DNA from 2 places in the Noviherbaspirillum album genome. Region 2 is predicted to be linked to the other one. Evidence: riboswitches for the same ligand, from Rfam matches in the RefSeq annotation. Region 2 holds a riboswitch; the other holds the start of a gene.
The links. Region 2 has a riboswitch for thiamine pyrophosphate ahead of RY831_RS02105 (TonB-dependent siderophore receptor). Riboswitches for the same ligand answer to the same signal wherever they lie in the genome.
Positions count from the first base shown of each region.

Region 1: it holds a riboswitch for thiamine pyrophosphate, as region 2 does, so the genes downstream of both, thiC (phosphomethylpyrimidine synthase ThiC) here and RY831_RS02105 (TonB-dependent siderophore receptor) in region 2, are expected to answer to the same signal.

Region 1 covers NZ_JAWIIV010000031.1:29,388-32,803, forward strand. Annotated here, with positions in the region: gene thiS (sulfur carrier protein ThiS) at 1-95, opposite strand, end outside; gene thiC (phosphomethylpyrimidine synthase ThiC) at 99-2,012, opposite strand; TPP riboswitch at 2,074-2,190, opposite strand; gene RY831_RS25450 (valine--tRNA ligase) at 2,302-3,416, shown strand, end outside.
Region 2 covers NZ_JAWIIV010000001.1:473,114-476,529, reverse strand. Annotated here, with positions in the region: gene RY831_RS02105 (TonB-dependent siderophore receptor) at 1-1,964, opposite strand, end outside; TPP riboswitch at 2,017-2,117, opposite strand; gene RY831_RS02100 (hypothetical protein) at 2,524-3,012, shown strand; gene RY831_RS02095 (replication initiation protein) at 3,097-3,416, opposite strand, start outside.

The DNA of each region.
Region 1 (3,416 bases), on a different contig from region 2:
AGCGACTTGCCGGCGAGGTCCAGCGCAGCGATCAGCCCTTGCACGTTTTCGTTGTCGGCGACCGCATGCGGCGCTCCGTTCAACTGGATCTGCATGGCTTACTGCTTGCGGTAGAGTTCGGCGCCGGACTTGACGAATTCCACCGCCTTGACTTCCATCCCCTTCTTCAGCGCCTGCTCGTCCGAAATGCCCTGGCTGGCCGCATAATCGCGCACATCCTGGGTGATCTTCATCGAGCAGAAATGCGGTCCGCACATCGAGCAGAAGTGGGCCACCTTGGCGGAATCCTTGGGCAGGGTCTCGTCGTGGAATTCGCGCGCCTTGTCCGGGTCGAGGCCGATGTTGAACTGGTCTTCCCAGCGGAATTCGAAACGCGCCTTCGACAGCGCGTTGTCGCGGATCTGCGCACCCGGATGGCCCTTGGCCAGGTCGGCGGCATGCGCGGCCAGCTTGTAGGTGATGATGCCTTCCTTGACGTCGGCCTTGTTCGGCAGGCCGAGATGCTCCTTCGGCGTGACGTAGCACAGCATCGCGGTGCCGTACCAGCCGATCATCGCGGCGCCGATGCCGGAGGTGATGTGGTCGTAGCCGGGTGCAATGTCGGTGGTCAGCGGGCCCAGCGTGTAGAACGGCGCTTCATGGCAGTCCTTGAGCTGCAGCTCCATGTTTTCCTTGATCAGGTGCATCGGCACATGGCCGGGGCCTTCGATCATCACCTGCACGTCGTGCTTCCATGCGATCTGGGTCAGTTCGCCCAGCGTCTTCAGCTCGCCCAGCTGCGCCTCGTCATTGGCGTCGTAGATCGAGCCGGGACGCAGGCCGTCGCCGAGCGAGAAGGACACGTCGTAGGCCTTCATGATTTCGCAGATGTCTTCGAAATGCTCGTACAGAAAGGATTCCTTGTGATGCGCGAGGCACCATTTCGCCATGATCGAGCCGCCGCGCGAGACGATGCCGGTCATGCGCTTGGCTGTCAGCGGCACGTACTGCAGGCGCACGCCTGCGTGGATGGTGAAGTAGTCCACGCCCTGCTCGGCCTGCTCGATCAGCGTGTCGCGGAAGATTTCCCAGGTCAGGTCCTCGGCCTTGCCGTTCACTTTTTCCAGTGCCTGGTAGATCGGCACCGTGCCGATCGGCACCGGCGAATTGCGGATGATCCATTCGCGGGTTTCATGGATGTGCTTGCCGGTCGACAGGTCCATCACCGTGTCGCCGCCCCAGCGGATGGCCCAGGTCATCTTCTCGACTTCCTCGCCGATCGAGGAGGTGACGGCCGAGTTGCCGATGTTGGCATTGATCTTTACCAGGAAATTGCGGCCGATGATCATCGGCTCGATTTCCGGATGGTTGATGTTGGCGGGAATGATGGCGCGGCCGCAGGCGATTTCGGAGCGAACGAATTCCGGCGTGATCTCGGCCGGAATCGCGGCGCCGAAGCTCTGGCCCGGATGCTGGCGGCCCATCAGGTCGGCCAGCTTCTGGCCCATCGGGCCGGACGCCTTGAGTTCTTCGAGATATTCCCTGCGGCGCAGGTTTTCGCGGATGGCGATGTATTCCATCTCCGGCGTGATGATGCCCTGGCGCGCATAGTGCATCTGCGATACGTTCTTTCCGGGCAGCGCGCGGCGCGGCTTGCGATGCAGGTTGAAGCGCAGCTCGGCGAGCTTGGGATCGTTCAGGCGCTCGATGCCGTATTTCGATGTCGGTCCGGGCAATTCCTCGGTGTCGTTACGCTCGGCGATCCACTTCGCGCGCATTGCCGGCAGGCCGGAACGGATGTCGATCTGCGCCTGCGGATCGGTGTAGGGGCCGGAAGTATCGTAGACATAGATCGGCGGATTCTTTTCGGCGCCGAAGGATGCCGGCGTGTCGGACTGGCTGATCTCGCGCATCGGCACGCGGATATCGGGGCGGGAACCTTCGACGTAGATCTTGCGGGAATTCGGCAGCGGCTGGATTGCGGCTTCGTCAACCTTGGCGGTCGCGGCGAGGAATTGGGGATTGGCGTTCATGTTGCTCCTTTGCTAAAACGAAAAAGCGAAGGAGCGGCGGAAGGATGGTGCGTAGACAACGCATTTATTCCGGGTGCTTCCCTTCGCTGGCATTATCCAGATCAGGTTCAAGGGTATTTCTCACCCGGCGCGCATTGGCAATCTATTGCAATGCTGGCCAGGACCCCTAGCAGGTAGTCATCAAGGAGCAGGCTCCGTAACGACTTCGGCGAATTATACGCGCATCCGCACCGATGTCGGCATGCGCCTCATTTATAATGCCTAGTTTCGCAGAAACATAAGTCAAATCATGGAATTAGCCAAGTCTTTCGAGCCCGCCGAGATTGAGAAACACTGGCGCACCCTATGGGAACAGCGCGGTTACTACACCGCGACCACGGATGCCGGCAAGCCTGCGTTCTCCATCCAGTTGCCGCCGCCCAATGTCACCGGCACGCTGCACATGGGCCATGCATTCAACCAGACCGTGATGGATGGCCTGACCCGCTATTACCGCATGCGCGGCCACAACACCGCCTGGATCCCGGGCACCGACCATGCCGGCATCGCCACCCAGATCGTGGTCGAGCGCCAGCTGGATGCGCAAAAGATTTCCCGCCACGACCTCGGCCGCGAGAAATTCCTGGAAAAGGTTTGGGAATGGAAGGAGCATTCCGGCTCCACCATCACCGGCCAGATGCGCCGCATGGGCGCCTCCACCGACTGGAGCCGCGAATACTTCACGATGGACGAGAAGATGTCCAAGGCGGTTTCCGAAGTGTTCGTGCGCCTGTACGAGCAGGGCCTGATCTACCGCGGCAAGCGCCTGGTCAACTGGGACCCGAAGCTGCTGACTGCGGTGTCCGACCTGGAAGTGGTGTCGGAAGAGGAAGACGGCCACATGTGGCACATCAGGTATCCGCTCGCCGACGGCAGCGGCCACATCACGGTGGCGACCACGCGTCCGGAAACCATGCTGGGCGACGTCGCGGTCGCGGTCGATCCGACGGATGAGCGCTACACCCCGCTGCTCGGCAAGCTGCTGACATTGCCGCTGACCGGCCGCCAGATCCCGATCATCGCCGACGAGTATGTCGACAAGGAATTCGGCACCGGCTGCGTGAAGATCACGCCCGCGCACGACTTCAACGACTATGCGGTCGGCCAGCGCCACAACCTGGAAAAGATCAGCATCTTCACGCTCGACGCGAAGATCAACGAGAACGGCCCTGCGAAGTACCAGGGCATGGACCGCTACGACGCGCGCAAGCAGATCGTGGCCGACCTCGAAGCCGAAGGCCTGCTGGAGTCGGTCAAGCCGCACAAGCTGATGGTGCCGCGCGGCGACCGCACGAATGTCGTGATCGAGCCGATGCTGACCGACCAGTGGTTCGTCGCGATGAGCAAGCCGGCTCCGGAAGGCAC
Region 2 (3,416 bases):
TTGTCCGGGTTGAACGCCTTGTTGCCCGCGTACTGCCAGCTGCCATTGAGCGCAAGACCGGCCAGCTCCGGGACCGTGTAGTCGAGATGGACGATCGCCTTCAACTTGGGGACGTTCGTCGTGCGCTTGCCGTCAACACCTGGCAGGCCGGTGTTCTCCTGGCGCGTTCGCAGGGCCGCGAGGCTTGCGCCGATGGTGAGGTTGCGCGTGGCACGGCCCTGGGCCGACAGTTCCAGGCCGCGGTGTTCGGCATCGCCGTTCCTGATGTAGGCAAAGTCTGCATCGGTGTATTCAAGCGGCTTGCGGATCTGGAACAGTGCCGCCGCAATCTGCCAGTCGTCGGCGACCGCCATCTTCATGCCGAATTCCACCTGTTTCGACTTGCTCGGATCAAGCGCCTGGTTGGCGTTGCTGGCGAAGAGCGGCGCGATGCCGCCGTGTTCAAGTCCTTGTGCATAAGAAACATAAGCCGTCCAATCCTTGCGCGGCGAGTAGGCCAGCGCCACGTTCGGGAGGAAATAGCCTCGGTCATGGTTACTTGCGCGCAGGCCGGCGGGATCGTACTGTTCACGCTCGATATGGGTATAGCGCACGCCGGCATGCAGTTTCATTGACTCGGACAGGCTGATGACGTCGTTGGCAAACAGGGAATGCTCATTGCCGCTGCGGCGCAGGCGCACCGGCCCGGTGGCGATGGTCGAGGCCGGAACGGCCACCGGGTTGTAAAGATTGCTGCTGCCATTCGGCGCGGAACCCAGGCAATCGACCGCTCCGTAGACGCAGTCGCCGAATTCGTCGCGGCGGCGCAGCGTCGAAACGCCGACCGTCGCCGCATGAGCCAATCCGCCGGTGGCGAAACGGCCTTGCAGCATCGCCTGCGTCGTCAGCAGCGACTTGTTTTCGTTTTCGCTCTGGTAATCGTAAACGTCAAAGTCGCCGTTGGCGCAGAATCCGAAGAACAGCCCGCCTGCTGCACAGCCGAACGGAAACGCGGCGAAGTCGTCGCGGCGGAAGGCATGCCGGTTGATGGCGACCGATGCGTTCCAGTCCGGATTGAACTGGACATCGAGACGCAGGCCGACGTTGGCACTGTCGGTTTTCACCGGGCGGCTCCACGGCTGGTTGTTGAGCATGGTGCGCGCCGAGATGCCGGTGGGCAGATCGGTGCCGTTGATGAGCTGGAAGCCCGGCACCGAAAGCTGGGATTTGTGCTGATAGTCGAGATCGAGCTGCAGCAGCGCCTGCGGCGTCAGGCGCCAATCGAAGGCGCCGGAGACAAACTGGCGTTCGCCATCTGCATTGCGCACGTAGGAACGCAACTTCTCCGCGGCGGCATTGATGCGATAGCCGAAGCGGCGATCATCGAAGCGTCCGCCGAGGTCGACCGCGCCATACAGCGTGCCGCGTTCGCGTGCCTCCAGCGTCACCGTCCGCAGCGTTTCGGCGGTCGGTCGCTTGGTGACATAGTTGATAATACCGCCTGGCGTGGCAATGCCCGCCTGCAATCCGGCGAGGCCTTTGAGCACTTCGATGCGTTCCTTGTTTTCCAGAGGAATGGAGGCGTCGGCGCCAATCTCCAGACCATCCTTGCGATAGCTCGACGCGTTATCGAGGTTGAAGCCGCGAATCGAAAACTGTTCGGCATAACCTATTGCGTTATATGCCTCGTTCAGGCTGGCATCGAGTCGAAGGACATCAGTGGTCTGGCGAATGCCGCGTTCCTGCATCTGCCCGCGCGTGATGACGCTGACGGCGGCAGGCGTCTGGTGCAGGGGAATCTGCCCGAATGCGGCTACGCCTGCGGAGTCAACCTGATCGCCGGAAATCCTCGGCGCGGAAACGGAAACGGACGGCAGCACGGTTTCGGCACTGCCGGCTTGCTGAGCCTGGGCAATTGATGCGCCTGCAAGCACTGGCAGTGAGGTTAATATTGCGATCGCGTGGCGGGTATGCGAAGTGGTCATTGTTTGCTCGGTGAAGATGAAGGCCGATCGGGGCGGCGCGGGAGCAAACAAGAGCCTTGGCTTTGCGCTTCCCTGCGCTGGCATTATCCAGATCAGGTACGAAGGGTCTTTCTCACCCGAAGCACATCGTCTTCAGGACCCCTAGCGTGGGCTGAATGCTATCACGGGCGAGGTATCGCGTGCGAGGCGCTTCAGCCCGCATTCTCCTGGCCATGCATTGACCGACTCTTACTCAGGACCAAAATCGGCTCTGGCGTCATGCGGCGCCCTGGGTGCCGCCATCCAATCTTAATCAGGCCGGTTCAGGAGGCCGGCGGCACATGACTTCAGACTTTCGATCGATTTCCTTTAATAAATAACAAAATTAGTTAAGACAGTTTTTCCGTTTTAAAGTACCTTATTAAAAGTTTTGTTAAAGTTAAAAATATTCGCTTGAGTAATTCCGTCTGCTGCCATCTAGGGGCCGGTCGCGCCGAAATCGCTTTTCCGAAGTGCTTTCGGCGCAGGAACCCTGGCAATGGCAAGCTGGCAATCATGAACATTCTAGGAGGAGTAAATAATGTCTAATCTGAAGTCCGCTGAACTAGCTATCCAGGCTGAACTCGATCATGCCAGGCAGGGACTGGCTTATTATCAGTCGAAGGTGGAAGCGCTTGAAGATGCGCTTGCCAAAGTGCACAGCGTGCAGACGGTACTGAGCGAAGAGGGCAATGTTCCCCGCGCGGCAAAATCCAGGAATTCCGCCGCCGCCGCGCCGAAGAGCCAGGGCAAGCGTCGCGCGCAACCGGCAGCCGAAGATGAGAAATTGCCGTCCACGGGCAAGGACTTCTGGCCGAGCCTGTTGAACGATGAGCCGCAATCTCCCGCTGAAATTCTTGCCGCAGCCGTCAAGGCACTCGGAATTACACCGTCCGCCGACCAGACCAAGAAACTCTCGCAACGTCAGGCCAATGCATTGAGCGTGATGGCCAAGAACGGAGATATCGGCACGGTTGGAGATGGGCGGTCGCGCCGCTATTTTAGAAAAGAAGGCAATCGCGCTGCATGACGCTAAATGGAGACGACATGGCTGGCGCCATGACCGTCAACATGATGCGCGACGTAGCGCTCGTCGCTTAACGCAGCGCATCGGTTACTTGAGCACGCCGATCTCCACCCTTCCCTTGCCGCTGTAACGCTGATCGGCCAGCGCCTGCTGCTCGTTCTTGATGCGGATGGCAAGGTCGGTCAGTTCGTAATCGGACGGCTTTTCCCAGCCGTCCTCCCAAACCGCGTTGCCGAGAAATTTAAGGAACACCGGCCGTACAATCTGGCTGGCAATGCCCTTGGTCTGGAATGCCTTGCGAATCGCGCCGCTGGCCGGAAGGCTTTCCTGCTCGAATCGGGAAATCCACTGCGCCTGGTCGGCTTCGGGCATTTCCTGAAACATCTCATTGAGTTGCGCGCGCTTCA